One region of the Hydrogenophaga sp. H7 genome, then DNA from elsewhere that is predicted to be linked to it. Evidence: predicted binding sites of a transcription regulator. Region 1 holds the regulator's gene; each other region holds the start of a gene.

Region 1 (7,568 bases):
TGAAGCCGGAGGAGATCGCGGCCGACGCCCAGGCGATGGCCATCGGCGAGCGCCTGTTCATGAACTACTGCGCCCAGTGCCATGGTTCCGACGCCCGCGGCGCCAAGTCCTTCCCCAACCTTGCCGATGGCGACTGGCTGGGTGGTTCCGATCACGCCTACATCAAGACCACGATTGCACAGGGTCGTACCGGCGTCATGCCCCCGATGGCTGCGGCTGTGGGTGGTCCTGAAGACGTCAAGGACGTGGCCCACTACGTGCTCAGCCTCTCCGGCAGTCCGAGCGATTCGGTTCGTGCTTCGCAGGGCAAGGCCAAGTTCGCAGCTTGCGCGGCGTGCCACGGCCCCGAGGGCAAAGGCATGGCAGCGGTGGGTGCGCCCAACCTGACCGACGGCGTCTGGCTGCATGGCTGGGGCGAAGAGGCGATCATTCGTGCCGTCAACAATGGTTTCAACAACCACATGCCGCCGCAGGCCGCGCTGCTGAACGAAGCTCAGATCAACGTGCTGGCTTCCTATGTCTGGGGTTTGTCCAACAAGCCTGCCGCCAAGCAGTGATGGCCTGAAGCAAGTTACTTCTCTCCCGCCGGGTCATCCGTGAGTTCTCCAGCGCCAGACGCCACAAGTACCGTTAAGCCTCCCGTGATTCCCATCGTTCCCGAGACGCCGAAAGGTGTCCTGGAGGACGATGAGGTGATGGTTTCCCTCTACGCCTCGCGAAAGAAGATCCATCCCCGTTCGGTGTCAGGGTTGTTCTCAAAGTGGCGCTGGGCGCTGGTCTGGTTCACCCAGATCATCTTTTACGGATTGCCCTGGCTGGAGTGGAACGCCCGCCAAGCGGTGCTCTTCGATCTCGAAGCGCGCCGCTTCTATATTTTTGGTCTGGTCCTTTACCCGCAGGACTTCATCTACCTGACAGGACTGCTGGTCATCTCCGCGCTGGCGCTGTTCCTGTTCACTGCGGTCGCCGGTCGCCTCTGGTGCGGCTATGCCTGCCCCCAGACCGTCTACACCGAGATCTTTCTGTGGATCGAGAAGAAGGTGGAGGGGGACCGGTCGGCGCGGATCCGGCTGGACGAATCGAGCCTGGACGCCCGCAAGTTCGGCAAGCGTTCGCTCAAACACGCCCTGTGGGTCCTGTTCGCCCTCTGGACCGGCTTCACGTTCGTTGGCTACTTCACACCCATCCGGGAACTGGCGAGTCTGAGCCTGGCCGCTTCACTGGGGCCCTGGCAGACCTTCTGGATCTTCTTCTACGGCTTCGCGACCTACGGCAACGCGGGCTTCATGCGCGAGCAGGTCTGCAAGTACATGTGTCCCTACGCCCGCTTCCAGAGCGCCATGTTCGACAAGGACACGATGATCGTGACCTACGACAAGGCGCGTGGGGAGCCGCGCGGAGCACGTTCGAAGAAAGCCGACCCCAAGGCCCTGGGCCTTGGGGCTTGCGTCGACTGCACGCTTTGCGTGCAGGTCTGTCCAACGGGCATCGATATCCGCAATGGACTGCAGTACGAATGCATTGGCTGTGGTGCCTGCATTGATGTCTGTGATGAGGTGATGGACAAGGTGGGCTATCCGCGGGGACTGGTCAAGTACTCGACGCAGAACGGCATGGCCAAGGGCTGGACCCGTGAGCAGATGGTCCGTCACGCTTTCCGTCCCAGGGTGCTCGTCTACTCCAGCGTTCTGGCGGTCATCACCCTGGCTGTGTTTGTCAGCCTCTTCCTGCGCACGCCGCTGAAAGTTGATGTGATTCGCGACCGTGGCGCGCTGGCGCGCATGGTGGAGCAGGGGCGCATCGAAAACGTGTTCCGCCTGCAGATCATGAATGCGACCGAGTCGCCGCAGCGCTACCAGATCAGCGTCGACGGTCTTGAGGGCGTGATGATCGCGTCGGAAACCGAGGTGGAAGTGCTTTCCACGGAAGTGCGTTCCGCCGCCGTGCGGGTGCAGCTCCCGCCCAACGCCGCGCCCGCCGGGTCGCACCCGATACGGTTCACCGTCCGGTCCACCGCCGCTGATGCGTCCGAGGTGGTGGAGAAGGCGGTCTTCATCGTTCCGCGCTAAACTGAAATTACACGCCTTATGGAACAAGTCATGTCAGCAATACCTCGTCCAGTCGACCGCGCGCCAAGCACGCCCTGGTGGAAAGTCCCGCACATGTGGATGGTGGTGGGAGGTCCTTTGCTGGTGATCGTTGCCGGCTTGGTCACCGTGGTCATCGCGGTGAAGAATCCGGACCCTGTGCTCAACAAGTCCGACTACGAAAGGGATCTTGCGGCGGCTCAGCGGCTGGAAGGGCAGGCCAAGGTCGATGCGATGGCCAAGTTGCAGCCGGCCCATCAGGCCCGCAATCACGCCGCCTCTCCCGTCGTCCCGGCGGCACCCTCCAAGTAGGACGCCACACCGCCGGATGTGACAACACAGGAGTGAAGGAGACGCATCATGAATGCTCAGCGGTGGATGTGGATAGCCTGGCCTGCCTTTCTGGTGGCTGCTGTGCTTGAGATGGTTGTTTTCGCCATGGTCGACCCTGGTGATCTCCATTGGTTCGGCAGCCCCCTGGAGTTGTCTCGCCAAGCCATCTACACCCTGGCGTTCTTTGTGTTCTGGGGTGTCACCATGGCATCGAGCGCGCTGACCACCCTGCTGTCCATGTCTCCGTTCGAAGTCAACCGCTGCCCGGTTCCCGAAGCGGAGCGCCCCCGGGACTGCGCCCGCAACGGCGGGTGCGGCTGACCCTCGGCTTGCACACAAAGAGAAACCCCGCTCAGGCCTCAGACCCGAGCGGGGTTTCTTTCGTTCAAACGCCCAGACTCAGCGGCAGCTCTGAGGGTTCACGATCTGCTTGAGCGCATCGGTGTTCTTGATGTGCACGTACCGTTGTTTGACTTCGATGGTGCCTTCCTCAACGAACTTCGAGAAAGTCCGGCTCACGGTCTCGAGCTTCATGCCCAGGTAACTTCCAATTTCCTCCCGGGTCATCCGCAGGATGAGCTCTGACTGCGAGAAACCTCGTGCATGCAGACGCTGGACGAGATTGAGAAGGAACGCTGCGAGACGTTCCTCGGCACGCATGCTGCCCAGCAGCAGCATCACGCTGTGATCGCGGACGATTTCCCGGCTCATGATCTTGTGGACATGGTGTTGCAGCGTGGTGAATTCCCGCGAGAGTTCCTCGACCTGGTCAAACGGCATCACACAGACCTCGGCGTCCTCAAGCGCAATCGCGTCGCAGGAATGGCGGTCGCTGACGATGCCGTCCATGCCGATGATTTCTCCGGTCATCTGGAAGCCGGTGACCTGGTCTCGCCCATCGGCCGTGGTCACGCAGGTTTTGAAGAAGCCCGAGCGCACTGCGTAGAGCGAAGTGAACTTGTCGCCGGTGTTGAACAGCGCGGTTCCCCGCTTGATCCTCCTGCGCGTGGAGATCACGGTGTCCAGCTTGCCCATTTCCTCGGGATTGAGGCCCATTGGCAAACACAACTCCCGAAGGTTGCAGCTGGAACAGGCGACTTTGATGCTGTGAATGTCCATAAATCTTCCAGATTTCGCCCGAAGCTTAACGCATGGCCACAAGTGCCAGCAAGGCGGGCGCTCTCATCCTCGTTGCGAGCACGGGGGAAAACCCGGGGCTTGGATGGCCCTTGATCTTGATCAAGGGTGCGATTTCCGCCTTGGTGCACATTCGCGCTGAGAACTGGAGAATTGTTTGTGAGTCACGCCATTTCAGACGAATTGCTCAAGCGATTCGACATCCCGGGGCCCCGCTACACCTCGTACCCCACCGCGGACCGCTTTGTAGAAGCGTTCACGGAGAGCGACTACATCCAGGCGCTGGAACAGCGTCGGGCAGGCTCGCTCGCGTTGCCGCTGTCGTTGTACGTACATATTCCTTTCTGCGAGTCTGTCTGCTACTACTGCGCCTGCAACAAGGTCATCACCAAACACCACGAAAGGGCTGCGGAATACCTGCGGTATCTGTCGCGTGAGGTGGAGCTGCAGGTACAGCATTTCGGCAAAGGGCATGCCGTGTCCCAGCTGCATCTGGGAGGAGGGACGCCGACCTTCCTGTCCGACGCCGAGCTGGAAGATCTGCTGACGATGATCCGGCGCAACTTCACGCTCGTGCCCGGAGGCGAGTACTCCATTGAGGTCGACCCCCGCACCGTGACGGACCAGCGTTTGCAGACCCTGGCCAGGCTGGGGTTCAACCGCCTGAGTTTCGGTGTCCAGGATTTCGATCCCGCTGTTCAGAAAGCGGTGCACCGGGTGCAGCCGGCCGAACAGGTGTTCGCACTGGTCGAGACAGCCCGCAAGATCGGGTTTGAGTCGGTCAACGTGGACCTCATTTATGGGCTGCCGCTGCAGACCCCTGAGTCGTTTGCCCGTACGCTTGCCCAAGTCAACCAGTTGCGCCCCGACCGCATCGCGCTGTATGCCTACGCGCATCTTCCGGCGCGTTTCAAGCCGCAACGGCGAATCGTCGCTGCCGAACTGCCCAGCGCGGGAGACAAGCTGTCGATGCTGTCGGCTTCGCTGGATGCCATGAGTGATGCGGGGTATGTCTATGTCGGCATGGATCACTTTGCGCTGCCCACGGATGCGCTGGCGGTGGCCAAGCGTCAAGGGCGCCTGCACCGGAATTTCCAGGGCTACAGCACGCAGCCGGATTGCGACCTGATCGCTTTGGGTGTCTCGGCCATCGGCCGCATCGGCGCGACCTACAGCCAAAACGCCAAGACGATCGAGGAGTACTACGACGCGCTGGACCAGGGGCGGCTGCCGATCGTGCGTGGACTGGCACTGACCAGGGACGACCTGCTGCGCCGCTCCGTGATCATGTCGCTGATGTGTCAGGGGCAGCTTCAGTTCGAATCGATCAACCTGGGGCACCTGATCGACTGCAAGAGCTACTTTGCGCGCGAGTTGGAGGTACTGGCTGGCTATGCCGAGCACGGACTGGTTCGCATCGACGACTCAGGTGTGGAGGTGACGCCGTCGGGCTGGTATCTGGTTCGCGCCATTGCCATGGTTTTCGACAAGAACCTGCAGGTCGACCAGGACCGGGCGCGTTTCTCCAAGATCATCTGACTCGCGTGGTTTCGAACCGGCGCGAGGGCTGCGACTGCTAGAGTTCTGCCATGCAAACATCCATGGCACTCACCGCACTGTTCATGGGGATCGCTGGAGGTCCCCATTGTGTTGCCATGTGTGGTGCCGCGTGTGCAGGCATCAGCCGTGGCGGGACTGGGCGCCAGAGCACATCGGCTCTGCTGACCTTCCAGGCCGGACGACTTCTCGGTTATTCCCTCTTTGGTGCTGTTGCTGCAGGGTCGGTGCAGGGTTTGGCATGGCTCGGAACCAACACTTCGGTGATCCGGCCGGTCTGGACCATGTTTCACGTGGCGGCGATGCTGCTCGGGTTGGTGCTGATCTGGCAGGCTCGCCAGCCAGCCTGGCTCGACGGGTTGGCCCAAGGCGTCTGGCGCAGGACGCGTCCTGTGCTCGGGCGGCTGGGAGCCAAGGCTCCCGCGGTGCTCGGCGTCGCGTGGGCCCTGATGCCATGCGGGCTGCTGTATTCCGCGCTGATGGTGGCGTCTTTGTCGGCCAACGCGATGGAGGGCGCGATGATCATGGCGCTGTTCTCTACTGGGACGTCACTGTCATTGACCATCGGTCCCTGGCTTTTGCTGCGTTTGCGAGGCGACGGCTCGGGTGGCTGGGGCATCCGGCTGGCAGGTATTGCACTGGCCGCCACCTCCGGTTGGGCGCTCTGGATGGGAATCACCGATCCCACCGGTCTGTGGTGCGCGTGAGCCTCTCAGCTTGAACGTCCTGGCAGGGTTGCCAGAACCAGGCCCAGCAAGGCGATACCAAAAGCAAGCATCTGGACGGTGCTGAGGGTTTCACCCATGAACAGCACACCGATGGTGGCTGCGCTGATCGGGAGCATCACTGTGAACACCCCGGCGCGAGCGGCGGGAACGGACTTCAGGCCGGTCATCCAGAGCCAGACTGTCCAGACACTGGCGGCGAGTGCGTAAAAGACCAGCAGGCCCCACATGGGTGCTGTGATGGAGGCGAAGTCAAAGGCTCTGGCCGCCCACAGCCCAAAGGGCGTGACCAGCACAAAACCCCAGAGGTTGATGATGGCGGATATCCGCTTGGGCCCCAGGCCTTCCGTGAGCCGCTTGCCAATGACCACATAGGAGGCTTCGCAAAGCACCGCAGCGAAGACCAGCAAGTTGCCCCAGAACTGCTGACCGAGACCGAACCATCCGACAGCTTGTGCGTGCGCGGTCCCGCCGGCCTTCTGCATTGAAAAGAGCCCGATGCCGACCGCAGCACACGCAATGCCAAGAGCGGTGCGCTTGCCGATGCGCTCTTTGAGAAACACCCAGCTGAGGACGGCTACCACCGCGGGAATGGATGACATCACCACACCAGCGGACACCGCCGTGGTCATCGACACGCCAAACAGCATGCAGATTGAGAACAGGAAGTTACCCAGAAAGGACTCAAGAAACAGCAGCTTTCGTGTGCGAGCGGACAGCTGGGGCTCTTCGGCAGGCTTGCGCAGCCATCTCCACATGGCCGCACCCCCGAGACCGAAGCGGAGCCACGCAAGCAGGAAAACCGGAAAGGCTGTAACCAATGGTTTGGAGAGTGCGACATAGCTCCCCACCAGCGCCATGCTGGCCGCGAGGCAGACATACGCACCAAATTTTGCGGGTGTGGTTGGTAACTTTGGCTGTGATGACATAGGGCGAGCATCATGCCCCAGTCAACAGTGATCAGTGTCTTCCAGATGGAGTTGTGTTATTTCGCAATGAGAAAAATCTCCTGCTGCGCTGCAAAATAATTTCTCAATACAAGAGAAATGATTTTGTATGGCGGAATGTGTTTTGGAGATTATTGATTTTAAACGGTTTTATTTTTGTCTTATATAAGACATAAGAGCTTCCAAAAGTCTTCTATAAGACTTAAAGTTCTCCCATCGGCTCCGGTCTGCAGCAGCGACAAGCCGTCCCGTTCATCAACCTCATGGAGAGTCCAAAATGCCCCAGTCCCTCAAAGAACAACTGAGCCGCCAACAGCAGATCGAAGCCCTGGAAAAAGACTGGGCAACCAATCCCCGCTGGAAGCTGGTCAAGCGCGGTTACTCCGCCGCTGACGTGGTGCGTCTGCGCGGATCAATGCAGCCCGAGTACACGCTGGCCCAGCGTGGCGCCGAGAAGCTGTGGGAAAAGGTCAACGGTGGCGCCAAGAAGGGCTACGTCAACGCCTTCGGCGCCATCACCGCCGGCCAGGCCATGCAGCAGGCCAAGGCTGGTCTGGAAGCCGTGTACCTGTCGGGCTGGCAGGTTGCTGCCGACGGCAACACCAGTGAAACCATGTACCCCGACCAGTCGCTGTACGCCTACGACTCGGTGCCCACCATGGTCCGCCGCATCAACAACACCTTCAAGCGTGCGGACGAGATCCAGTGGAGCCGTGGCATCGAGCCGGGTTCGCCGGAGTTCATCGACTACTTCCTGCCCATCGTCGCTGATGCGGAAGCCG
Region 2 (7,568 bases), on a different contig from region 1:
TCCTGTGTGTCCACCCAGGTGCAGCTGCTGCTGGTGGCCGCGGCCATGCAGCCGGCCTGGCTGGCGCGGCTGTGGCTGCCGGCGTTGGTGGGGGCCGGGGTGGTGGCGCTGTGGGGCTGGGTGCTGTTGCGCGGTGCGCCGACCGATGGCGACGGGCTGGTGGTGTCGTCGCCGCGCATCGAGGGACTGTCCGTGCGCGGCGACGACCGCATGTTCAGCCTGCGCGGCGCCGCGGCCGTGGCCGTGCTGCTCAGCAGCGTGCAGCTGGTGGTGCACGCCCTGCAGCGCTGGCTGGGCGATGCCGGCCTGGTGGCGGGGGCGCTGGTGGCCGCGCTGGCCGACCTGCATTCTGCGCTGGCGGCGGTGTTCTCCGCCACCACCCCCGTGTCGGGGCCGGCCGGCGTGTGGGCGGTGGCGCTGGCCTTGCTGGTGCACGCGGCGAGCAAGAGCGTCACCGCCGGGCTCACCGGGGGCATGGCCTACCTGCGCTGGCTGGCGCCGGGCCTTTGGCTGCACACCGTGCTGGTGGCGGCCGGGTTGCTGTGGTTCAGCTCTTGACGGGGTCGCGCATGGTCACGAACTCTTCGGCCGCCGTCGGGTGGATGCCGATGGTGCTGTCGAACACCGCCTTGGTGGCGCCGGCCTTCATGGCCACGGCGAAGCCCTGCACGATCTCGCCGGCCTCGGCGCCCACCATGTGCAGGCCCACCACGCGGTCGCTGGCGGTGTCCACGATCAGCTTCATCAGCGTGCGTTCGCTGCTGCCCGAGAGCGTGTGCCGCAGCGCCTTGAACTCGCTGCGGAACACGGTGACCGCGCCGAACTTCTCGCGCGCCTGCGCCTCACTGTAGCCCACGGTCCCGATGCTGGGGTGGGTGAACACCGCGGTGGGGATGAACTCGTAGCCCATGCTGCGCGGCGCCTTGCCGGGGGCCGGGCCGAACAGCTGGTCCACCACCACCATGGCCTCGCCCAGCGCCACCGGCGTGAGCTGCACCCGGTTGGTCACGTCACCCACGGCCCAGATGCTGGGCACGTTGGTGCGGTAGTGTTCGTTCACGATGACCTCACCTTGCGCGCCCTGGGCCACGCCCAAGGCCTCCAGGCCCAGTCCCTGCACATTGGGCTTTCGGCCGGTGGCGTAGAGCACGGCGTCGGCCATGACGACATTGCCGTCTTCCAGCTCGGCGCGCAGACCGTCCGCGGTTTTGCGGATGTCCACCACGCCGGCGTTCAGGCGCAGGTCCACACCCGACTTCTGCATCTCGCCGGCCACGAAGTGGCGGATCTCGTCATCGAAGCCGCGCAGCACCTGTTCGCCCCGGTAGAGCTGGGTGACCTTGGCGCCGAGGCCGTTGAAGATGGACGCGAACTCGCAGGCGATGTAACCGCCGCCGACCACCAGCAGGCGCTGCGGGAACGGTTCCAGGTCGAACACCTCGTTGGAGGTGATGACGTGCTCGCGCCCGGTGAAGTGCGGCACGAAGGGCGTGCCACCGGTGGCAATGAGGACGTTCGCGGCGGTGCAGGACTGGTGGCCCGGCGAGCCATCGGCGTTGAGCGTCGCCACGGTGATGGCGTGCGGTCCGTCGATGCGCGCAAAGCCGTTGATGACGGTGACGCCCGAGCCGCGCAGCAGGTTGGCGTAGACGCCGTTCAGGCGCGAGATTTCCTTGGCCCGGTTGGCCTTGAGGGTGGACCAGTTGAAGGTGGGGGCGGCGTCCAGTTCCCAGCCAAAACCGCGCGACTCCTCGAAGGCGTCGTGGTAGTGCGCCGCGTAGCTGTAGAGCTTCTTGGGGATGCAGCCCACGTTGACGCAGGTGCCGCCCAGGCCGTCGGTGCCCAGGGTTTCGGCCAGCGCCACGCGGGCGCCGCGCCCGGCGGCCATGCGGGCGGCACGCACACCGCCGCTGCCGCCGCCGATGACAAAGAGGTCGAAGTCGAAAGAACTCATGGCTTCAGGTGCAGGACAGGAAGCCGGTCAGTGTACGAGGGCACCTCTTGGCTCCTTCCGAGCAGGGGCTCTCAGGCGAGGGCGCGCACCTCGTCCTGGGCCATCACGCGCCGCCGCGCCATCTCACGGCCCATACCGATGGTGTCGATGCCCTTCATGCGCTTCTTCGCCTCCGGGTAGGCGAGCGACTCTTCCAGCAGGATGTGGTCCAGGTACAGCGCCTCGAACACCTTCAGCGCATGCCGCAGCTCGGCCGGGTCGAACCAGAGGTTGCCGTTGGTGGCCGCTTCCAGAGAAGGGGCGATCTGGATCCAGTTCTCTTCCAGCCAGCCGTGGTCCTGGATCAGGTGCTCGGCCGCCTGCGCGACCTCGGCGTCCTGGCTGGCCAGCAGCGCCGGGAAGATGTGCTTTTCTTCGTCCAGGTGGTGCTGGCGCGCCTCGGTGTTGAAGTAGTTCAACACGCGGCGGGCCAGCGCCCGGGTGGCCGCGTTCAGCCCGTCGGACTCGATGGCGTCCACCAGCCCGTGCAGCTGCCGCACATGGTCCTGGATGTCCTGGTGGGTGCTGTCGAGAAACTCGAAGATGGCAATGGAGACGGGGGCTGCGCTCATGGGAGACTCCTTGATGGCGTTCAGGCCATTCTGGAGACGCGGCGCCGCCGCCCATTGATCTGCCTCAAGAAATGGCTCCCCCCGCGCCGCCTTCGGCGTCACCCCCGGGGGGCGGCACTGGCGGCCCGGCGAAGCCGGTTCCGCGGTGCCACTGGATCAACTACCCTTCTGTCGTGGGTGCCTCAGTACGTATACACCCCGCGCCCCGTCTTGCGGCCCAGCCAGCCGGCCGCCACCATCTCCTTGAGCAGCGGGGCCGGGCGGTACTTGCTGTCGTTGAACTCGGCCATGTAGACGTTCATGACCGCCAGGCAGACGTCCAGACCGATCATGTCGGCCAGGGCCAGCGGGCCGATCGGCTGGTTGGTGCCCAGCTTCATGCCGGCGTCGATGTCCTCGGGCGTGGCGATGCCCTCGGCCAGCACGAAGAAGGCCTCGTTGATCATGGGCACCAGGATGCGGTTGACCACGAAACCGGGGGCGTTCTTCACGGTGATCGGTGTCTTGCCCAGGGCTTCGGCCAGGGCCTTGACGGCGTCGTGTGTGGCGTCGCTGGTCTGCAGGCCGCGGATGATCTCCACCAGCGCCATCATGGGCACCGGGTTGAAGAAGTGCATGCCGATGAACTTGTCGGCGCGTTGCGTGGCCGCGGCCAGCTTGGTGATGCTGATCGAGCTGGTGTTGGTGGCGACGATGACTTCGGGCGCCAGGATGCCGTCGAGCTGCTGCAGGATCTTGACCTTCAGGCCTTCGTTTTCGGTCGCGGCCTCGATCACGAGTTGCGCGCCTTTGAGGTCGTCGTAGCTGGTCGAGCCTGTGATCAGTGCCAGCGCCGCCGCCTTGCCTTCGGCGGTCAGCTTCTCTTTCTTGATCAGGCGGTCCAGGCTGCCGGCCACCGTGGCCAGGCCCTTGTCCACCGCGGCCTGGGCCACGTCGACCATGACGACGCGGATGCCGCTGACGGCGCAGGCCTGCGCGATGCCGTTGCCCATGGTGCCGGCGCCGATGATGCCGACGGTCTGGATGCTGCTCATGTGGGAATCACTCCTGGAAGATGAGGGTAAAGACGGAGGCGCTCTAGGCGGGCCAGCCTACTGCGGCGAAAAGCCCTGTGCTACCTTGCCCCGCATTGTCGCGCAGCGTCCTGCAACGGCATGACAGGCGCGCGACGCCAGGAGTCAACATGTTCGATTACATCGTCGTGGGCGGTGGGTCCGCCGGCAGCGTGCTGGCCGGCCGCCTGAGCGAAGACCCGGCCGTGCGCGTGGCGCTGCTCGAAGCCGGGCCGCCGGACCGCAGCGTGCTGATCCACTGCCCCGGGGGGCTGGCGGTGATGGCCAAGTACCAGCTCAACGGCTGGGACTATTCCACCGTGCCGCAGCCGGGGCTGCACGGCCGGCGGGGCTACCAGCCGCGCGGCAAGGTGCTGGGCGGCTCCAGCTCCATCAACGCCATGATCTATGCGCGCGGCCACGCGCAGGACTACGACGCCTGGGCCGCCGAAGGCAATCCGGGCTGGTCGTTCAGCGAGGTGCTGCCGTACTTCAAGCGCGCCGAGCACAACGAGCGCGGGGCCGACGACTGGCACGGCAGCGGCGGCCCGCTGAACGTGATGGACCTGCGCTCGCCCAACCCGGTGCTGCCGGACTTCGTCGAGGCGGGGCGTCAGGCGGGCTACCCAGTCAACGCGGACTTCAACGGCGCCGAGCAGGAGGGCGTGGGCGTCTACCAGGTCACGCACAAGAATGGCGAGCGCTTCAGCGCCGCCAAGGCCTACCTCACGCCGCACCTGGGGCGCAGCAACCTGCGGGTGATCACCAGCGCGCTCACCACGCGCGTGGTGACGGAACAGCGGGGTGGGCGCCCCGTGGCGGTGGGCGTCGAATACCGGCCCGATGGCGGCCGCGGCGCGCCGCAGACCCTGGCCCTGAACCCGGGTGGCGAGGTGCTGCTGAGCGCCGGCGCCTTCGGTTCGCCGCAGCTGCTGATGCTCTCGGGCATCGGGCCGACCGCGCACCTGTCGGAGCACGGCATTGCCTCAGTGCTCGAACTGCCCGGCGTAGGCCGCAACCTGCACGACCACCCGGACGTGGTGATGGTGGTGAACGCCCCTCGTTTGACTTCACTGTTCGGCATCTCCCCGAGCGGCATCGCCGACATGGTCAAGGGCGTCTTCGAGTGGCGCAGCCGCCGCCGCGGCATGCTGACCACCAACTTCGCCGAGGCCGGCGGCTTCATCAAGAGCTCACCCGAGGAGGCGATCCCCGACCTGCAGCTGCACTTCGTGGTCGGCAAGCTGGTCGATCACGGCCGCAAGACCGTGCTGGGCCATGGCTATTCCTGCCACGTCTGCCTGTTGCGCCCCAGGAGCCGCGGCACGCTGCGCCTGGCCAGCAGCGACCCGCAGGTGGCGCCGCTGATCGACCCGGCTTTCCTGCAGGACCCGGACGACGTGGCGCGGCTGGTGCTGGGCTTCAAGCGCATGCGCGCCCTGCTGCAGCAGCCGGCCCTGGCGCGCCATGGAGGCATCGAATCGGTCGCCTCGCGCGACGCTCAGAGCGATGCCCAGATCGAGCAGTTCGTTCGCCACCACGCCGACACCATCTACCACCCGGTCGGCACCTGCCGCATGGGGCCGGACCCGGCGGCGGGTGCCGTGGTCGACGCTCGGCTGAAGGTGCACGGCGTGGACGGGCTGCGCGTGGTCGATGCGTCGGCGATGCCCAGCGTGGTCGGCGGCAACACCAATGCGCCGGTGATCATGATGGCTGAGAAGGCCGTGGATATGATTCGCGACGACCGCCGGGCCGCCGTGGCCTGAACCCGCAGGAGCGAACATGATTCTTGAACACGCCGACATCCGCATCGACCCCGCCAAGGCGGCCGACTTTGAAGCCGCGATCCTGCGCGGGGCCAGCACCGTGATTGCCCAGGCCAAAGGCTTTCAGGGCTTCAAGGTCAACCGCAGCATCGAAAGCCCGGGCCGCTACATCCTGAACATCTACTGGGACACGCTGGAAGACCACACGGTGGGTTTCCGCCAGTCGCCGGCCTTTGCCGAGTGGCGCAGCATCGTCGGCCCGTTCTTCCTGCAGCCGCCGGTGGTCGAGCACCTCGAACTCGTAGGCAAGAGCTGAAAGACAACGCATACGGAGCGCGTGCCTGCTCCAGTGATGCGGAGGAACCGGCTTCGCCGGGCCGCTCGCATCGCCCCCGGGGGGGGTGACGCCGAAGGCGGCGCGGGGGGAGCCTATTTCTTCCTCATCAGTGTCGACTTGCCGAACAGGCTCTCGATCAGGTCCACCGCCAGCTCGGCGGTGCGGTTGCGCACATCGAGCGCCGGGTTGAGTTCCATCACGTCCAGCGAGGCCAGGCGCCCCGTGTCGGCGATCATCTCCATGCACAGCTGGGCCTCGCGGTAGGTCGGGCCGCCGGGCACCGTGGTGCCCACGCCGGGCGCGATCTCCGGGTCGAGGAAGTCCACGTCGAAGCTCACGTGCAGGTGGGTCCTGTCGTCCAGCCCCATCAGCGCCTGCTCCATCGTGTGGCGCATGCCCATCTCGTCGATGTAGCGCATGTCGAACACCTCCAGCCCCACCTCGTGCACAAAGCGCTTCTCGCCCGGGTCCACGCTGCGGATGCCGATCTGCCGCACCACGTCGGCTGTGATGGCCGGGGTGTGGCCGCCGATGCCGGTGAGCACCGCCGGGCCGTGGCCGCACAGGCAGGCCACCGGCATGCCGTGGACGTTGCCGCTGGGGGTGAGTTCGGCGGTGTTGAAGTCGGCGTGCGCGTCCAGCCACAGCACGCGGAGCTGCTTGCCGGTTTCGCGGCAGTGGCGGGCCACCGCGCTGATGGACCCCATGCCCAGGCAGTGGTCGCCCCCCAGCACGATGGGCAGTCGGCCCTGGGCGAGTTCGGTGTGCACCGCGTCGTGCAGTGTGGTGTTCCAGGCCACCACCTCGGGCAGGTGGCGGTAACCGTCGACCGGCGGTTGCCAGGGGTTGGACGGGCCGCCCAGGTTGCCACGGTCGATCACCTGCAGGCCGTGGCTCTCCAGCACCGCTTGCAGGCCGGCCACGCGAAGGGCCTCGGGCCCCATGGAGGCGCCGCGCGCGCCGGCGCCGATGTCGGTGGGAACGCCAATGAGGCTGACGGGTAGGTTCATGGTCGGTTCGCTGATGGAAGACGGGTCAGTGTAGGAACGGCGGCGGGACGTTCAAGCAGGCTTTCCCGCATTCAGGCCAGAGGCAGTTCGATTTCGAAGCGCGCACCCTGGCCGGGGGCGCTCTCGGCGCGGATCGTCCCGCCCATGCGCTCCACGGCCTTGAGCACCAGGGCCAGCCCGATGCCGGTGCCCGGGATCTGGTCCTGCCGGTGCAGGCGCTGGAACATGCCGAAGATGCGGTCGTGGTGCTTCATGTCGAAGCCGATGCCCTGGTCGGTCACGCTCAGCAACACCCGGTCGCCGTGGATTTGCGCCTCGATGCGGATGTGCGGCGCCTGGCCCGCGGGCGTGAATTTGAGTGCGTTGTCGATCAGGTTGCGCAGCACGATGGCCAAGCCCTTGGGGTCGGCCTGCACCTGGAGGTCGTCGGGCACCGACGTCTCCAGCACGCCCTGGCGGGTTTCGAGCTCGTCGCGGAACGGCGTCGCCACGTCCCGCACGCACGCGGCCAGACCCACCGGCCCGATCTGCTCCGTCATCTGCTGCAGCCGGGAGTAGGCCAGCAGGTCGCTGACCAGACGCGACATGTGCAGCGTCGCGCGCTGGATGCGGCGCAGGTAGTCGCGGCCCTGCTCGTCCAGCTGCTGCGCGTGCTCCTCCAGCAGCAGGGCGCTGAACCCCTCGATGCCGCGCAGCGGCGTGCGCAGGTCGTGCGAGGCTGAATAGGTGAAGGACTCCAGCTCGCGGTTGACGACCTGCAGCCGCTGCACGCTGTCGTGCAGCTGTTGGGTGCGCTCCTGCACCTTCTGTTCGAGCTGCTCGGCCAGTTCGCGCA
Region 3 (7,568 bases), on a different contig from region 1:
CCGCTGAAGATGGTGGTCGGTTTCCCGGCCGGATCCTCGCCCGACCTGACCGCGCGCCTGCTGGCCGAGCCGCTGTCGCAGGCGCTGGGCCAGCCGGTGATCGTCGAGAACAAGGCCGGCGCGGGCGGCAACATCGGTGCCGACGCCGTGGCCCGCGCCACCGACGACCACACCATCGGGCTGATGATCAACGGCAACCTCACCATCGCCAAGATCCTCAACCCCGCCACCACCTACGACCCGCTCAAGGACCTGCAGCCGGTCTCGCTGATCGCGGTCTCGCCGCTGGTGCTGGCGGCGCCCGCAGGCGCACCGGTCGGCAAGGCCTTCTTCGACCAGGCCAAGGCGCAGGGCGACAAGCTCAACTACGGCACCCCCGGCGTGGGCACGGTGGCCCACCTGGGCATGGAACTGCTCAAGGCCAAGGCCGGCATTGCGCCGGTGCATGTGCCCTACCCGGGCAACCCGCAGGTGATCACCGGGCTGATCGGCGGCCAGGTCCAGATGGCCCTGCTGCCACCGGGACTGGCGATGGCCCAGGTCAAGGGCGGCAAGCTGCAGGCTGTCGGCGTCACATCCACGGGCCGCAGCAGCGTGGTGCCCGAGGTGGCGAGCCTGGCCGACGCGGGTGTGCAGGGTCTGCAGCTGGAGATCTGGAACGCGGTGGCCGCACCGGTGGGCATGCCCAAGGCCCATGTGCAGAAGCTGGCCACGCTGCTGGCCGAGATCGTGCGCCGCCCCGAGATCCGCCAGAAAATCCTGAACCAGGGCTGGCAGGTGGCGGGCACGTCGCCGGAAGGTCTGGCCAAGCGCATCGCCGCCGACACCGCGGCCATGGCCGACGTGATTCAGAAGAACAACATCAAGGCGAATTGACGCCGAGACAAGCGGCCATGTCCGCCAGCTCGGCATCCAGCGCCTGCCGGAACTCCTGGTCTTTCGGCGCCTGTCCGTTGACATGGCCGATGTCGGGCTGCAGGCGCCCACCCACCACCGACAGGTTGCCCCAGCCGATCACTTCGTCGCGCCACAGCAGCGGCAGCGCGTAGTAGCCGCGCACGCGCTTCGCGGGCGGGGTGTAGGCCTCGAAGCGGTAGGCCCAGCCCCACAGCCGCTCGAAGCGGCCGCGGTCCCAGACCACGGGGTCGAAGGGGGCGAGCAGGCGTACGCGCTCTTCCACTTTCCAGCGGCGCGCGGCCGGGTCTTCGCCCTCAGGCCAGAACCAGCGCACGCCGTCCAGCTCGGCATTCGGCAGGCGCTGGGTGGCGCGTTGCAGCGCCGCGCGCAACAGGCCCTTCCACTGCGGCACCGCGTGCTGCAGCATGGCCACCAGCTGGCGCAGGCCGGGCTGGGGCAGGGGCGCGTACTTGTTCACCAGCACGTCCACCAGCCGGTCCAGCGTGGCGGGCACATCGTCGGGCGCGGTCTGCGGCTGGTGAGCCGTATAGAGGCGGATGCCGTTGTCGCGCCGCGCCACGCGCAGCAGGCCGCGGTAATGCATCGCGTCCAGCAGCTGGGTGCTGGCCTTGGACCGACCACCGAAGCCGTTGGTGGTGTGGCCGTGGGCGAAGTGCTCGTCCACCTCGCGTGGGTGGGCCTCGCCGCGTGCGTGCACGAAGTGCCACACCGCTTCCGCTTGCGTCCAGCGCTCGGCCGGCCATTCGCGCAGCGCGCTGCGCGGGTGCATGAGCGCGTGCAGTTCGGGTGTGACGAAGCCGTAGTTGACGAAGAAGTCCTCTTCGACCTGGAGCCTCGGATAGCGCCGTTCCAGGTCACCGACCCGGTAGCCCTGGACGCGGTGGCGCAGCGTCAGGTCCTGCGCGCGGGCGGGCGAACGGATCGGGTCGGCCTGCACGAAGCCCAGGCGATCGATGGCTTTGGGCAGGGTGGTGGGAGGGAACAGGCTGCGCGCCACGGCGTGGCGGCGCAGGTGGGCGAGGGTGATGGCGGCCATGCGCCATCATGCCGGAGCGGGGAGATCAGAGCGCCGTGCGCAGGGTCCAGATCTCGGGGAAAAGAACGACATCGAGCATCTTGCGCAGGTAGCTCACGCCGCCGGTGCCGCCGGTGCCGCGCTTGAAACCGATCACGCGCTCGACCGTGGTGACGTGGCGGAAACGCCAGAGGCGGAAGGCGTCTTCCAGGTCGGTGAGTTCTTCGCCGAGCTGGTACAGATCCCAGTGCTGCTTCGGGTTGCGGTAGACCTGCAGCCAGGCCTGTTCGACCGCCTCGCTGGCCTCGTAGGGCTGGGTCCAGTCGCGCTCCAGATGGCTGGCCGGCACGGCGATGCCGCGGCGCGCCATCAGGCGCAGACACTCGTCGTAGAGCGAAGGCGCTTCGTAGGCCGCCTGCACCATGGCCGCGCGCTCCGGGTGGTGCGCGTGCGGCTTGAGCATGGCGGCGTTCTTGTTGCCCATCGCGAACTCGATGCAGCGGTACTGGAAGCTCTGGAAGCCGCTGGAATGGCCCAGGTAGGGGCGGATCGCGCTGTACTCGGGCGGCGTCATGGTGGCCAGCACGTCCCAGGCGTGCACCAGCTGCTCCATGATCTTCGAGACGCGCGCCATCTGCTTGAAAGCGGGGTTCAGCTCGTCGGCCGCGATGTTGCGGATCGCGGCGGTCAGCTCGTGCAGCATCAGCTTCATCCAGAGCTCGCTGGTCTGGTGCTGCACGATGAACAGCATCTCGTCGTGGGCGGGCGAGAGCGGCTTCTGCGCCGTCAGGATGGCGTCGAGCTGCAGGTAGTCGCCGTAGCTCATGTCGTGGCTGAAATCCAGCTGCGCCTTCTCGTCGCGCACGATGGATTCGGTGGCCGAGGCGGGCGTGCTGCCGCCGGTGTCGTGGTAGGGGCAGGTCATGGCGTCTCCTCTCAGGTCACCGCATGTTTCTGGTTGAACTCGGGGCGCTTCCACTCGCCCGATTCGAGCACCTGCTTCAGGTACTCGACCGCGTTCCACACGTCGACAAAGCCGATGTACAGCGGCGTGAAGCCGAATCGCAGGATGTCCTTGTGGCGCCCGCCGTCGCCGGCGCGGTAGTCGCCGATCACGCCGCGCGCGATCAGGGCCTGCACGATGGCGTACGCCCCTTCGTCTCGGGTCAGACAGACCTGGGAACCGCGCAGCGCGTGTTCCCGTGGCGTCGCCAGACCCAGGCCGTGGCCCGCGCAGCGCTCTTCGACGAGTTGAATGAAGAGGTCGGTCAGCGCCAGCGACTTGGCGCGCAGCGCGGCCATGCCGCCGAAGGGCTCGGCGCCCAGCACGGTGTCCACACCGCATTCCAGCGCGGCCAGGCTGATCATGGGTTGCGTGCCGCACTGGTAGCGCGTGATGCCCGGTGCGGGCTGGTAGTCGGGCGTGAAGGCGAAGGGCGCGGCGTGGCCCCACCAGCCGGCCAGCGGTTGCCAGAAGCGGTCGGCGTGCAGCGGGTTGACCCAGACGAAGGCGGGCGCGCCGGGGCCGCCGTTGAGGTACTTGTAGCCGCAGCCGACCGAGAAGTCGGCCTTGGCCTTCTTCAGGTCCACCGGCACCGCGCCCGCGCTGTGCGCCAGGTCCCACACGGTCAGGATGCCCTCGGCGTGCGCGGCCGCGGTCACGGCCGCCATGTCGTGCATGGCGCCGGTGCGGTAGTTCACGTGCGTGAGCATGAGGATGGCGACCTCGGCGGTCAGCGAGGCGGCAATCTCCTCGGGCTCGACCAGCACCAGTTCCATGCCGTGCTGCTTGCACAGCGCCTCGGCGATGTAGAGGTCGGTCGGGAAGTTGCTGCGCTCGCTCACGATGCGCTTGCGCTGGGGTGCGTCGGCGGCGGCGATGTTCATGGCCGCGCTCAGCACCTTGAACAGGTTGACCGAGGTGCTGTCGGTGGCCACCACCTCGCCCGGGCCGGCGCCGATCAGTCGGGCAATCTTGTCGCCCACCTTGCCCGGCATCTGGAACCAACCGTGCTTGTTCCAGCTTTGAATCAGGTCGGTGCCCCATTCCTGCGTCACCACCTGGGCCACGCGGCCGGGGGCGGCCCGCGGCATCACGCCCAGCGAGTTGCCGTCGAGGTAAATGGTGTCGACGGGCAGGTTGAACTCGTCGCGCAGGTCGCGCAGCGGGTCCTGGATGTCCCTCTGCAGGCAGTCTTCTTTGGTGGTCATCGGTGGGTCTCCTTCGGGTTCACAGTTCACGCAACACCGCGCGCACCGGGCTGGCGTCGGCGGTGGTCAGCTTCAGGGGCAGGGCAATCAGCTCGTAGTCGCCCTCGGGCACGTCGTCCAGCAGCAGGTTCTCCAGCACGCGCAGGCCGCGCCGGCGGATGGTCTGGTGGCTGTCCAGGGTCTTGCTCTCGGCCGGGTCGATGCTGGCGCTGTCGATGCCGATCAGCACCACGCCGCGGTCGGCCAGCAGGGCCACGGTCTCGGGTGCGAAGGCGGGCAGGGCGGTATCGAAGCGGTCCTGCGGCATGCGCTCGTAGACCCTGACCAACACCCGTGGCGGGAGGCCGTCCATCGCGTGCGCGATGTGCTCCGGCCGCACCAGCGGCCCGCAGCCGATGGCGTGGACCACCCGGCACGGGCCGATGAAGGCCTGCAGGTCCACAGCGCCGATGGCCGCGCCCTCGGGGTCGTAGTGCAGCGGCGCGTCGGCGTGGGCGCCCACGTGCGGGCTCAGCGTGATGGCACTCACGTTGACCGGGCAGCCGGGGCCGATGCGGGCCACCCACTGTTGCGAATAGGCCGTGTCGCCCGGAAACACGGGCGATCCGGCATGCACAGGAGGGGAAATGTCCCAGAGCTTTTTCATGGTTAGCGGAAGGTAGCACCCACGAAAAAACCGTGGTGTCGGTTATTCCCAACGATCAGAAAATAATTTAAACCTAAAGCAAATTGGATGCAGGGCAAAGAAATCGGCCAGACTTTGATTAAAAGCAAATGAGAACCACTCTCGTTTGATTACATTGAGAACATCTCTTCTTCCAATGTCGGGTTCCACCATGTCCACTGCCCCGTCCCCTTCCTGCACCGGCGCCTGCCCGGACGCCCGCGACACCGCGCCGCGCACGCTCGACGCTTGGCCCCTGCGCACCCCGGCGCTGCTGCAGGGTTTTGCGACGGTGCACGACCCCGAGGTTCGCCGGACCCTGCACCGCCTGGCCGAGATCGGCTTCCTGCCCGGCGAGGTGGTCGAAATCGTGGCGCGCGCCGGCGGCCGTGGTGGGCCGATCGCCGTGCGCGTGGGTGGCTCGACCTTCGCGCTGCGGGCCCACGAGGCGGCGCTGCTGCGCGTGCGGGAGGCGGCATGAACGGCGCTGTGGCACTGCCCCGCCTGGCGCTGCTGGGCAACCCGAACTGCGGCAAGACCGCGCTGTTCAACCTGCTCACCGGTGCGCGCCAGAAGGTCGCCAACTACGCCGGCGTGACGGTCGAGCGCAAGCAGGGCTGGCTCGAAACCCCGCAGGGCCGGCGGGCCCAGGTGCTGGACCTGCCGGGCACCTACAGCCTGGAGCCGCTGAGCCAGGACGAGTCGGTCACGCGCGACGTGGTCACCGGCCGCCTGCCCGGCGAGGCGCGGCCCGACCTGCTGGTCTGCGTGGTCGACGCCACCCACCTGCGCCTGAACCTGCGCCTGGTGCTCGAAGCCCAGGCGCTGGGCCTGCCGATGGTGCTGGTGCTGAACATGGCCGATGTGGCGCAGGCGCGGGGGCTGCGCATCGACACCGCCCGCCTGGCCGAAGAACTGGGCCTGCCGGTGGTCACGGCCGTGGGCGTGCAGCGCGACGGTGCCCAGGCCCTGCTGCGCCAGCTCGACGAACTGATGGCGGCCGGTCTGCCGCCAGCGCAAGCACCCGGCGACCTGGGCGTGGCGACCGACCCCGGGCAGCTGAACCTGCGCGTGCGCACCCTGCTGGCCGCGGTGCTGGACGAGCCGCCGCGCCGCTGGACCGCCGACGACCGCATCGACCGCTGGGCGCTGCACCCGGTCTGGGGCTACGTGCTGCTGGCGGGCCTGTTGCTGCTGATGTTCCAGGCGGTGTTCGCCTGGGCCGCCTGGCCCATGGACCTGATCGAAGCGGGCATGGGCTGGCTGGGCGAACAGGTGGCTGCGCACATGGCCGAGGGGCCGCTGCGCAGCCTGCTGGTGGACGGCGTGATCGCGGGCGTGGGTGGCGTGCTGGTGTTCCTGCCGCAGATCCTGGTGCTGTTCCTGTTCATTTTCCTGCTCGAAGACTCGGGTTATCTGCCGCGCGCGGCTTTCCTCATGGACCGGCTGATGGGCAGCGTGGGGCTCTCGGGCCGCTCGTTCATTCCACTGCTGTCCAGCTTCGCCTGCGCGGTGCCCGGCATCATGGCCACGCGCACCATCAGCCACTGGCGCGACCGCTGGCTCACCATCCTGGTGGCGCCGCTGATGACCTGCTCGGCGCGGCTGCCGGTGTACGCGCTGCTGATCGGCGCCTTCGTGCCTCAGCGCAGCGTGGCGGGCCTGTTCAACCTGCAGGGTCTGGTGCTGTTTGGGCTGTACGCGCTGGGCATCGCCAGCGCGATGGCGGTGGCTTTCATCGTCTCGCGCCGCGGCGCCGGCCGCCGGTCGACGCCGCTGCTGATGGAGCTGCCGGCCTACCGCTGGCCCAGCGTGCGCAACATCGCGCGCGGCCTGTGGGAGCGCGCGCTGATCTTCATCCGGCGCGTGGGCGGGATCATCCTGGCGCTGATGGTGCTGCTGTGGTTCCTCTCCAGCTACCCGGCGCCGCCGGAGGGATTCACCGGCGCGCCGGTTGAGGCCAGCTTCGCCGGCCGCCTGGGCCTGTTGCTGGCGCCGCTGTTCGCGCCGCTGGGTTTCGACTGGCGCATCGTGGTGGCGCTGATCCCGGCCATGGCCGCGCGCGAGGTCGTGGTTGCGGCGCTGGGCACGGTGTACGCGCTGAGCGCCAGCGGCGACCAGGTGGCCGACGCACTCGGTGGCCTGATCGGCAGCCAGTGGTCACTGGCCACGGCGCTGTCGCTGCTGGTGTGGTTCGTCTACGCGCCGCAGTGCGTGGCCACGCTGGCGGCGATCCGGCGCGAGGCGGGGGGTTGGCGCCACGCGGCCATCGTCACGGTCTACCTGTTCGCCCTGGCCTGGGTGGCCTCGTGGTTCACCTACCGGCTGGTGCTGGCCTGGAGCGGTTCATGAACATCCAGTTTCTGATCGTGCTGCTGTGCGTGGGCGGCGCGCTGGTCTACCTGCTGCAGCCGTGGTGGCGCCGCGTGCGGTCCGGGTCGCCGCTGCGCAACCCGGCGGAGGCCGAGGCCCCACCACCGTCGGCCTGCGGGGCCTGCAAGGGCTGCAGCGGCCGCTCGGGCGGCTGCCACTGAAGCCGGTCAGGCCAGCGCCGGCAGCCGCACCACCAGCACCTTCAGCGCGCGGTCGGGCGACACGTCGGCGAAGGCGGCGGGGTTGGGCAGGCGCTGCTCGATCACCAGTGCCTGCGCCTCGGCGGCCAGCTGGTCGCGCAGGAACTGTTCGGGGATCTCCGGCGCATTCAGGCAGAGCAGGGCACGGCCGCCGGGCTTGAGCAGGTCGGGCAGGCGGCGCAGCAGG
Region 4 (7,568 bases), on a different contig from region 1:
TTGTCGCCCGAGACCATGTAGGTCTTCAACCCCTGGGCCTTGAGCGCCGCCAGCGCCCCGGCCGCACCGGGCTTGGGCTCGTCGCCGAAGGCCAGCAGGGCCAGGGCCGACCAGGGCTGGTCCTCGCCCGCACGGCTGGCCAGCAGCGACACCGTGGCGCCATCGGCCTGGTGCCGGTGCACCGACAGCGCCAGCGGCCCCAGCGGCACACCCAGTTCGTCCATCCAGCGCAGGCTGCCCAGCACCAGGGTCACGCCCTTGATCTGCCCCAGCGTGCCGCGGCCGGTCACCGCCTGCACCTCCCGGGCCGCGTCGGCGGCCACCACCAGGCCGCGCGCCGTGGCCGCCTCCAGCACCGCATGCGCCAGCGGGTGGGCACTCTGCGCCTGCAGCGCCGCCGCCGCGCCCAGCACCGCCTCCTCGTCGGCCCCGGACACGGCCTCGATCAGCAGCAGGCGCGGTTTTCCCACCGTCAGCGTGCCGGTCTTGTCGAAGGCCACGGTGTCCACCTTGTGCGCGATCTCCAGCGCCTGTGCGTCCTTGATCAGGATGCCGTGGCGCGCCGCCACGCCGGTGCCCGCCATGATGGCCGCGGGCGTCGCCAGGCCCAGCGCACAGGGGCAGGCGATCACCAGCACCGCCACCGCGTGCAGCAGGGCATCCTCCATCGGCGCGCCGGTCCAGAGCCAGCCCGCCAGCGTGACCAGCGCGATCACCAGCACCACCGGCACGAACACCGCCGCCACCTGGTCCACCATGCGCTGCACCGGCGCCTTGCCGGCCTGCGCGTCCTGCACCAGGGCGATGATGTGGGCCAGCACGCTCTGCGCGCCCACCGCTTTCACCCGGATCTCGACCGACCCCTCGCCGTTGAGCGAGCCGCCGGTGATGCGGTCGCCCGGGCGCTTGGCCACCGGCATTGCCTCGCCGGTCAGCATGGATTCGTCGGCCTGGGTCTCGCCCAGCAGCAACTCGCCGTCGGCCGGAAAACGTTCGCCGGGCAGCACGCGCACGATGTCGCCCGCCAGCAGTTCGTCCACCGGCACATCGCTCATCTCGGTGCGCTTGACGCCATCGGGCACCAGGTGGGCCCTTTCCGGCCGCAGCGCGTGCAGCGCGCGAATCGCGTCGGTGGTCTGGCGCTTGGCGCGCGCCTCCAGCCACTTGCCCAGCAGCACCAGGGTGATCACCACCGCGCCGCCCTCGTAGTAGAGGTGCACCATCTCGCCAGGTTCGGCCTTGAACCACAGCCAGGTGGACAGCGCCCAGGCCGCCGTGGTGCCGATGGCCACCAGCAGCTCCATGTTGCCGGTCAGGGCCTTGAGCGCGTGCCAGCCGGCCTTGTAGAAGCGCGCACCGAGCCAGAACTGCACCGGCGTCGCCAGCAGGAACTGGATCCAGGCCGGCAGCATCCAGTGTCTTCCGAACAGGTCGCCCACCATGGGCAGGGCCAGCGGCGCCGACAGCAATGCACCGATCACCACCGGCCAGAGGTCCAGCGGCAGGCCCCACAGACGCTCCTGTTCCACCTCGGGCGCGTCCATCGCGCGCGGCTCGTAGCCCGCGTCGCGCACCGCGCGCCGCATCAGTGCCGCGGCGTGGGTGGCGTCGCTGCCGCGGTAGACGATGCGCGCCGACTCGGTCGCCAGGTTCACCGTCGCCGCCTCCACGCCCGGGTGTTTGCGCAGGGCCTTCTCCACGCGCGAGACGCAGGAGGCGCAGGTCATGCCACCGATGCCCAGGTCGATCTGGCAGGTGTCGTCGTTCAATTCCATCGTGACTGAGTTCATGGGGTGAGCATAAGGTTTACCCCCATGGGAAGGTCAAGCCACAAGGTGTATCCACCGAGGCCACTTGACCTTGACACCATGTCAAGGTGCATCATTGCGCTGTTTTCAATCCACTGGAGCTACTCCATGAGCCAACAGACCTTCACCGTGCAGGGCATGACCTGCGGCCACTGCGAACGCGCCGTGCAGACGGCCATCAAGACCCTCGACCCGCAGGCCGAGGTGCGGATCGACCGGGCGCAGAACCTCGTCGAGGTGAACACCGCCCAGCCGCGCGAAGCGGTGGCGGCCGCGATCCGGGAAGAGGGTTACCAGGTCGCCGCATGAAATCCGACCCGGCCGGCACTCCGGTGTCGGACAGCGACGCCGTTCAGGACGCGGCCATCCGCTGGCCGGTCAGCATCGGCACCGCCGCGCAGCTCTCGGGCATCTCGCCCAAGATGCTGCGCCACTACGAGTCGCTGGGCCTGCTGGGCGCGGTGGCGCGCACCGGCAGCAACTACCGCCAGTACAGCCTGGCCGATGTGCACACGCTGCGCTTCATCCGCCGCGCGCGCGACATGGGCTTCGGGCTGGACGCCATCACCGAGCTGGTGAGCCTGTGGCACAACCGGCGGCGCAGCAGCGCCAGCGTCAAGCGCATCGCCCAGAAGCACCACGACGACCTGGCCCAGCGCATCGAGGCGCTGCAGGCCATGCAGCGCAGCCTGCACACCCTGCTGTGCCACTGCCCCGGCGACGAACGGCCCGACTGTCCGATCCTGGACGATCTGGCCCATCCTTGACCGGGATCAAACCCCAGGCTTCCCCGGTCGCAGGTTCCGGAACAAATCTTTACCGGACAGCATCACAAAGGCAGACAGCGGTACACACGGGGGTATGACACTGAACCCAAGGCACAAGGCCCTCCCGCCCGGTGTCCTCCCCCCTCAACCTCAAGGAGCCTTCGCATGAAACCCCTCGTCAAACGCAGCCTCACCGTCGCCGCCATCCTCGCCGGCATCGCAGGCGTCTCGGCCACCGCCATCGCCCAGGGCATGGGCCAGCACCACGGCATGGACCCGCAGATGCACGCCCAGCACATGGGCCAGCGCGGCCAGGGGACCCAGGCCGGAGCCGACAGCAAGCAGTGGGAAGAGCGCCGCGCCCAGCGCCTGGAGCAGATGACCAAGCGCCACGCCGAGCACCAGGCGCAGCTCAAGTCGGCCCTGAAGATCACCGCCTCGCAGGAAGCCGCCTGGAACGCTTACGTCGCCGGCACCGCGCCGAACCCGCCGGCCGGCGCGCCCGGTATGGCCCGGGAAGACTGGAGCCAGCTGACCACGCCGCAGCGCCTGGACAAGATGCAGGCGCTGCGCGCCGAGCGCGATGCCGCGATGGCCAAGCGCATCGAGGCGGTCAAGACTTTCTACGCCGCGCTCACGCCCGAGCAGCAGAAGGTGTTCGACACCCAGGCCCACGGCGGTTTCCACCGCGCCGGCATGAAGGGTGAACACCGCATGGGCGGCAAAGGCGGCCACGGTGGCCACCGCGGCATGGGCGCCATGGGCGGCGGCATGGGCTGCGACGGCCCCGGTGCCAAGGCCAGTTGATGCGTCACAGCCTTCATTGAACGGTTCTCCTCAGCCCTCACAGCCCCGGTTCGCCGGGGCTTTTTTGTGCCCGTTGACCTGAGTCAATCCCGTGGCCGTGGCACACACGTAAGCTGCCGCGCCATGGAACACGACCTCCTCATCGTGGGCGCCGGGCCGGCCGGCCTGAGCCTGGCCCGGGCGCTGCGCGGCAGCGGCCTGCGCACCACCCTGATCGAACAGAGCCCCCTCGAATCGCTGCAGAAACCTGCTTTTGACGGCCGCGAGATCGCGCTGACCCAGCACAGCGCCGAACAGCTGCGCCAGCTGGGCCTGTGGCCGCGGCTCGGCGACGAGAACATCGCGCCGCTGAAGGACGCGCTGGTGCTCGACGGCGGCTCTGGCAGGGCGCAGTCGCGCATGCGCATCGGCCACGACCTCAGCCCGAAGTCCGAGCTGGGCTTCCTGGTTGCCAACCACCACATCCGCCGCGCCGCCTTCGAGGCCGCCATGGGCGACGGCCCGGGGGACGCGCCCGAGCTGCTGTGCGGCCAGCAGGTCACGGCCATCCAGACCGACGCCCAGTCGGCCCGCCTGACCCTGGCCGGCGGAGAGACCCTGTCGGCCCGCCTGGTCGTGGCCGCCGACAGCCGCCACTCCAGCACCCGCCGCGCCATGGGCATCGCCGCCGACATGCACGACTACGGCCGCACCATGCTGGTCTGCAACATGACCCACGAGCGGCCGCACGAAGAAACCGCCTGGGAGTGGTTCGACCACGGCCAGACCCTGGCCCTGCTGCCGATGAACCCCGACCCGGTCAGCGGCCGTCCGCGTTCCTCGGTGGTGCTGACCCTGCCGCACCAGGCCATCCAGCCGCTGCTGGGCCTGGACGAGGCTGCCTTCGGTCTCGAAATGACGCGCCGTTTCGGCGGCCAGCTGGGCGACATGCGCCTGGTCAGCACGCGCCACGCCTACCCGCTGGTGGGGGTCTGGGCCCGGCGTTTCGTGGCACAGCGCTTCGCCGTCGTGGGCGACGCCGCGGTCGGCATGCACCCCGTCACCGCACACGGCTTCAACCTCGGCCTGCGCAGCATCGACACGCTCTCAAAAGCCTTGATCAGCGCCCACCAGAACGGGCAGGACATCGCATCGCCCCAGCTGCTGGAGCGCTACCAGCTGGTCCACCAGCGCGCGGCGCGCGGCCTCTACATGGCCACCCACGCCGTGGCGACCCTCTACACGCGCGAACACGTGCCCGCACGCTGGCTGCGCCGCGGCATGGTGGAACTCGGGGAGCGCTTCACCCCTTTCAAGCGGGCGGTCGCGGCTTCTCTCACCGGGCTGGGCTGAACCCGGCGCACCACAGGGCCTTGTTGCGTTGCGTCAAGGCAGCCGTCAGGCTTCGGGTCTAGATTGACACAAGTCAATCTGCACGGGCGCGCAGTCGCCCGGCAGGCATCCGCCGCCCGAGGAGACCCGAACCATGCTGTCCGCCTTCATCAGCCACGCCGACTGCGCCCGCCACGACATGGGCGCGCACCACCCCGAGTGCCCGGAGCGCCTGGGTGCCATCAACGACCACCTGCTGGTCAAGGGGCTGCTGGACTACATGGTCCCCTACGACGCGCCGCTGGCCACCGAGGAACAGCTCGGCCGCGCCCACGCCTCGCTCTACGTCAAGGAAATCTTCGATGCCGCACCCACCGAAGGCCTGCGCGCGGTCGACCCCGACACCAACATGTGCCCCCACACCCTGCAGGCCGCGCTGCGCGCCGCCGGTGCGGCCGTGCAGGCCACCGACCTGGTGCTGGCCGGCGAAGCACCCACCGCCTTCTGCAACATCCGCCCGCCCGGCCACCACGCCGAACGCTCGGCCGCCATGGGCTTCTGCTTCTTCAACAACGTGGCCGTCGGCATCCGGCACGCGCTGGACGTGCACCACCTGGAGCGCGTGGCGCTGATCGACTTCGACGTGCACCACGGCAATGGCAGCGAAGACATCTTCCGCGGCGACGAGCGTGTGCTGATGTGCTCGATCTTCGAGAAGGGGCTCTACCCCTTCAACGGCGAGAACGCGACCGGCCCCAACATGGTCAACGTCGGGCTGCCCAGCCGCTCCGGCAGCGACGCCTTCCGCGCCGCGGTCACCGAGCACTGGCTTCCCGCGCTCGAGGCCTTCCGGCCCCAGCTGATCTACATCTCCGCCGGCTTCGACGCCCACCGCGAGGACGACATGGGCAACCTCGGCCTGGTCGAGGCCGACTACGCCTGGGTGACACAACAACTGATGAAAGTCGCCGAAAAACACTGCCACGGCCGTGTCATCTCCTGCCTCGAAGGTGGCTACGTGCTCAGCCCCCTGGCCCGCAGCGTGGCCGCACATGTCAGGGTCCTCATCGGGGCCGACTGAAAGAAATATGGACAAACACTACCTCACCCCCCTCTTCCAGCCCGAGTCCATCGCCGTCTTCGCCGGCAACCACGAAGACCCGGACAGCCAGATCGCCCACGCGCGCACCCTCTGCGCCGCGCTGACCGGCCAGCGCTTCTCGGGCACGCTGGTCTTCCTGGACATCCACACCAGCGGCACCCTGGCCGACCTGGCCCAGACCCGGGCCGACCTGGCCATCATCGCGCTGCCGCCGGCCGAGGCCCTGTCGGCGCTGGAAGTGGCCGGCCGCATCAAGTGCAAGGCCGCCCTGGTGGTGGGCAGCGGTGCCAACGCCGAGATCGCGGGCGAGATGCACCAGGTGGCGCGGCGCCACGGCATGCACCTGCTCGGCCCCAACAGCCTGGGCTTCCAGCGCCCGCGCAGCGGCCTGAACGCCAGCGTCGCCGGCCCGCTGGCGGCGGTCGGTCCGCTGGCCCTGGTGTCGCAGTCGGGCGCCCTGACCTCGTCCATCCTGGACTGGGCCACCCAGAACGGCGTCGGCTTCTCCACCGTGGTCTCATTGGGCCCCAAGACCTCGGTCGACATCGCCCAGGTGCTCGATTTCCTGGCGTCCGACGCACAAACGCACAGCATCGTCGTCTATCTTGAAGGCATCTCCAACGCGCGCCGCTTCATGAGCGCGCTGCGCGCCGCCGCCAACGCCAAGCCGGTGGTGGTGCTCAAGGCCGGCCGCAAGACCGCCGGCAACGAAGCCGCCCAGACTCACAGCGGTGCCATCGTCGGCAGCGACGACGTGTTCGACGCCGCCCTGCGCCGTGCGGGTGCGGTGCGGGTGCGCTCCTTCGTCGAACTGTTTTCGGCCGCCAAATGCCTGGCCTCGCGCTACCGCCCGGTGGGCAAGCGGCTGGCCATCATCACCAACGGCGGCGGCCCCGGCGTGCTGGCGGCCGACTGGGTCAGCGAGATCGCGCTGCAGCTGGGCAAGCTCTCGCCCGAGACCATGGCCGAACTGAAGCCCAAGCTGCCCCCGCTGGCATCGCTGAGCGACCTGGTCGACCTGTCCGAAGAAGCCGTCGCCGAACACTACCTGGCCGCCCTCCACGCCGCCGGTCAGGACCGCTCGGTCGACGGCGTGCTGGTGGTGCACTCGCCCAAGGCCGGCGTCGACGCCACCGACGTGGCGCGCGTGATGGCCGAGGCCAAGGCGCGCATGAACAAGCCCCTGCTGTGCTGCTGGATGGGCGATGCGTCCGTCGGCGAGGCGCGCGAGGTGCTGGGCAAGGCCGCCATTCCAAGCTTCCGCACGCCCGAGGCAGCGGTGGGCGCCTTCGGCAACATCGCCAGCTTCTATCAGAACCAGCAGCTGCTGCAGCAGACGCCGCCGCCGCTCTCCACCCTGGCCAACCCCGACATCGAGGGCGCACGCCTGATCATCGAGAACGTGCTGACCGAGCGCCGCAAGGTGCTGACGGAGATGGAGTCCAAGGCCCTGCTCTCGGCCTTCCACATCCCGGTCACCCAGACCATCCTGGCGCGCTCGCCCAACGAGGCCATGATGATCGCGACCCAGCTGGGCTACCCGGTGGCCCTCAAGATCGACTCGCCCGACATCAGCCACAAGAGCGACGTCAACGGTGTGGCGCTCAACGTGATGAACGCGACCGCGGTGCGCGACGTCTACAACACCATGATCCAGAGCGTGGCCAGGCTGCAGCCCGGCGCCCGGATCAACGGCGTGACGATCCAGAAGATGGCGCGCAGCAAGCGCGGCCGCGAGCTCTACATCGGCCTCAAGACCGACGACCCCTTCGG

Evidence for each region. The regulator FNR, encoded in region 1, switches genes on or off when oxygen is low (the NO sensors DNR and NnrR bind a similar motif). The targets are predictions, from matches to a motif close to TTGATNNNNATCAA.
Region 2: BC358_RS01265 (hemerythrin domain-containing protein) is a predicted target of FNR. The motif match lies at 2,620-2,633, and genes of this name have one in related genera.
Region 3: BC358_RS18720 (FeoA family protein) is a predicted target of FNR. The motif match lies at 4,905-4,918, and genes of this name have one in related genera.
Region 4: ubiM (5-demethoxyubiquinol-8 5-hydroxylase UbiM) is a predicted target of FNR. The motif match lies at 3,456-3,469, and genes of this name have one in related genera.

Annotation. Positions count from the first base shown of each region.
Region 1 covers NZ_MCIC01000014.1:114,227-121,794, forward strand. The annotation lists gene ccoP (cytochrome-c oxidase, cbb3-type subunit III) at 1-557, shown strand, start outside; gene ccoG (cytochrome c oxidase accessory protein CcoG) at 597-2,069, shown strand; gene BC358_RS09615 (FixH family protein) at 2,163-2,399, shown strand; gene BC358_RS09620 (hypothetical protein) at 2,448-2,741, shown strand; gene fnr (fumarate/nitrate reduction transcriptional regulator Fnr) at 2,820-3,539, opposite strand; gene hemN (oxygen-independent coproporphyrinogen III oxidase) at 3,717-5,096, shown strand; gene BC358_RS09635 (sulfite exporter TauE/SafE family protein) at 5,147-5,821, shown strand; gene BC358_RS09640 (DMT family transporter) at 5,827-6,768, opposite strand; gene aceA (isocitrate lyase) at 7,064-7,568, shown strand, end outside.
Region 2 covers NZ_MCIC01000001.1:241,903-249,470, forward strand. The annotation lists gene BC358_RS01255 (MgtC/SapB family protein) at 1-558, shown strand, start outside; gene gorA (glutathione-disulfide reductase) at 548-1,954, opposite strand; gene BC358_RS01265 (hemerythrin domain-containing protein) at 2,026-2,565, opposite strand; gene BC358_RS01270 (3-hydroxybutyryl-CoA dehydrogenase) at 2,748-3,599, opposite strand; gene BC358_RS01275 (GMC family oxidoreductase) at 3,749-5,386, shown strand; gene BC358_RS01280 (antibiotic biosynthesis monooxygenase) at 5,403-5,702, shown strand; gene rocF (arginase) at 5,816-6,733, opposite strand; gene BC358_RS01290 (PAS domain S-box protein) at 6,805-7,568, opposite strand, start outside.
Region 3 covers NZ_MCIC01000018.1:212,129-219,696, reverse strand. The annotation lists gene BC358_RS18745 (tripartite tricarboxylate transporter substrate binding protein) at 1-876, shown strand, start outside; gene BC358_RS18740 (DNA glycosylase AlkZ-like family protein) at 863-1,954, opposite strand; gene kynA (tryptophan 2,3-dioxygenase) at 1,980-2,858, opposite strand; gene kynU (kynureninase) at 2,870-4,144, opposite strand; gene kynB (arylformamidase) at 4,164-4,790, opposite strand; gene BC358_RS18720 (FeoA family protein) at 4,981-5,289, shown strand; gene feoB (ferrous iron transport protein B) at 5,286-7,160, shown strand; gene BC358_RS18710 (hypothetical protein) at 7,157-7,342, shown strand; gene BC358_RS18705 (class I SAM-dependent methyltransferase) at 7,349-7,568, opposite strand, start outside.
Region 4 covers NZ_MCIC01000016.1:167,112-174,679, reverse strand. The annotation lists gene BC358_RS14365 (cation-translocating P-type ATPase) at 1-1,790, opposite strand, end outside; gene BC358_RS14360 (heavy-metal-associated domain-containing protein) at 1,917-2,117, shown strand; gene cueR (Cu(I)-responsive transcriptional regulator) at 2,114-2,575, shown strand; gene BC358_RS14350 (Spy/CpxP family protein refolding chaperone) at 2,741-3,382, shown strand; gene ubiM (5-demethoxyubiquinol-8 5-hydroxylase UbiM) at 3,506-4,714, shown strand; gene BC358_RS14340 (histone deacetylase family protein) at 4,848-5,774, shown strand; gene BC358_RS14335 (bifunctional acetate--CoA ligase family protein/GNAT family N-acetyltransferase) at 5,782-7,568, shown strand, end outside.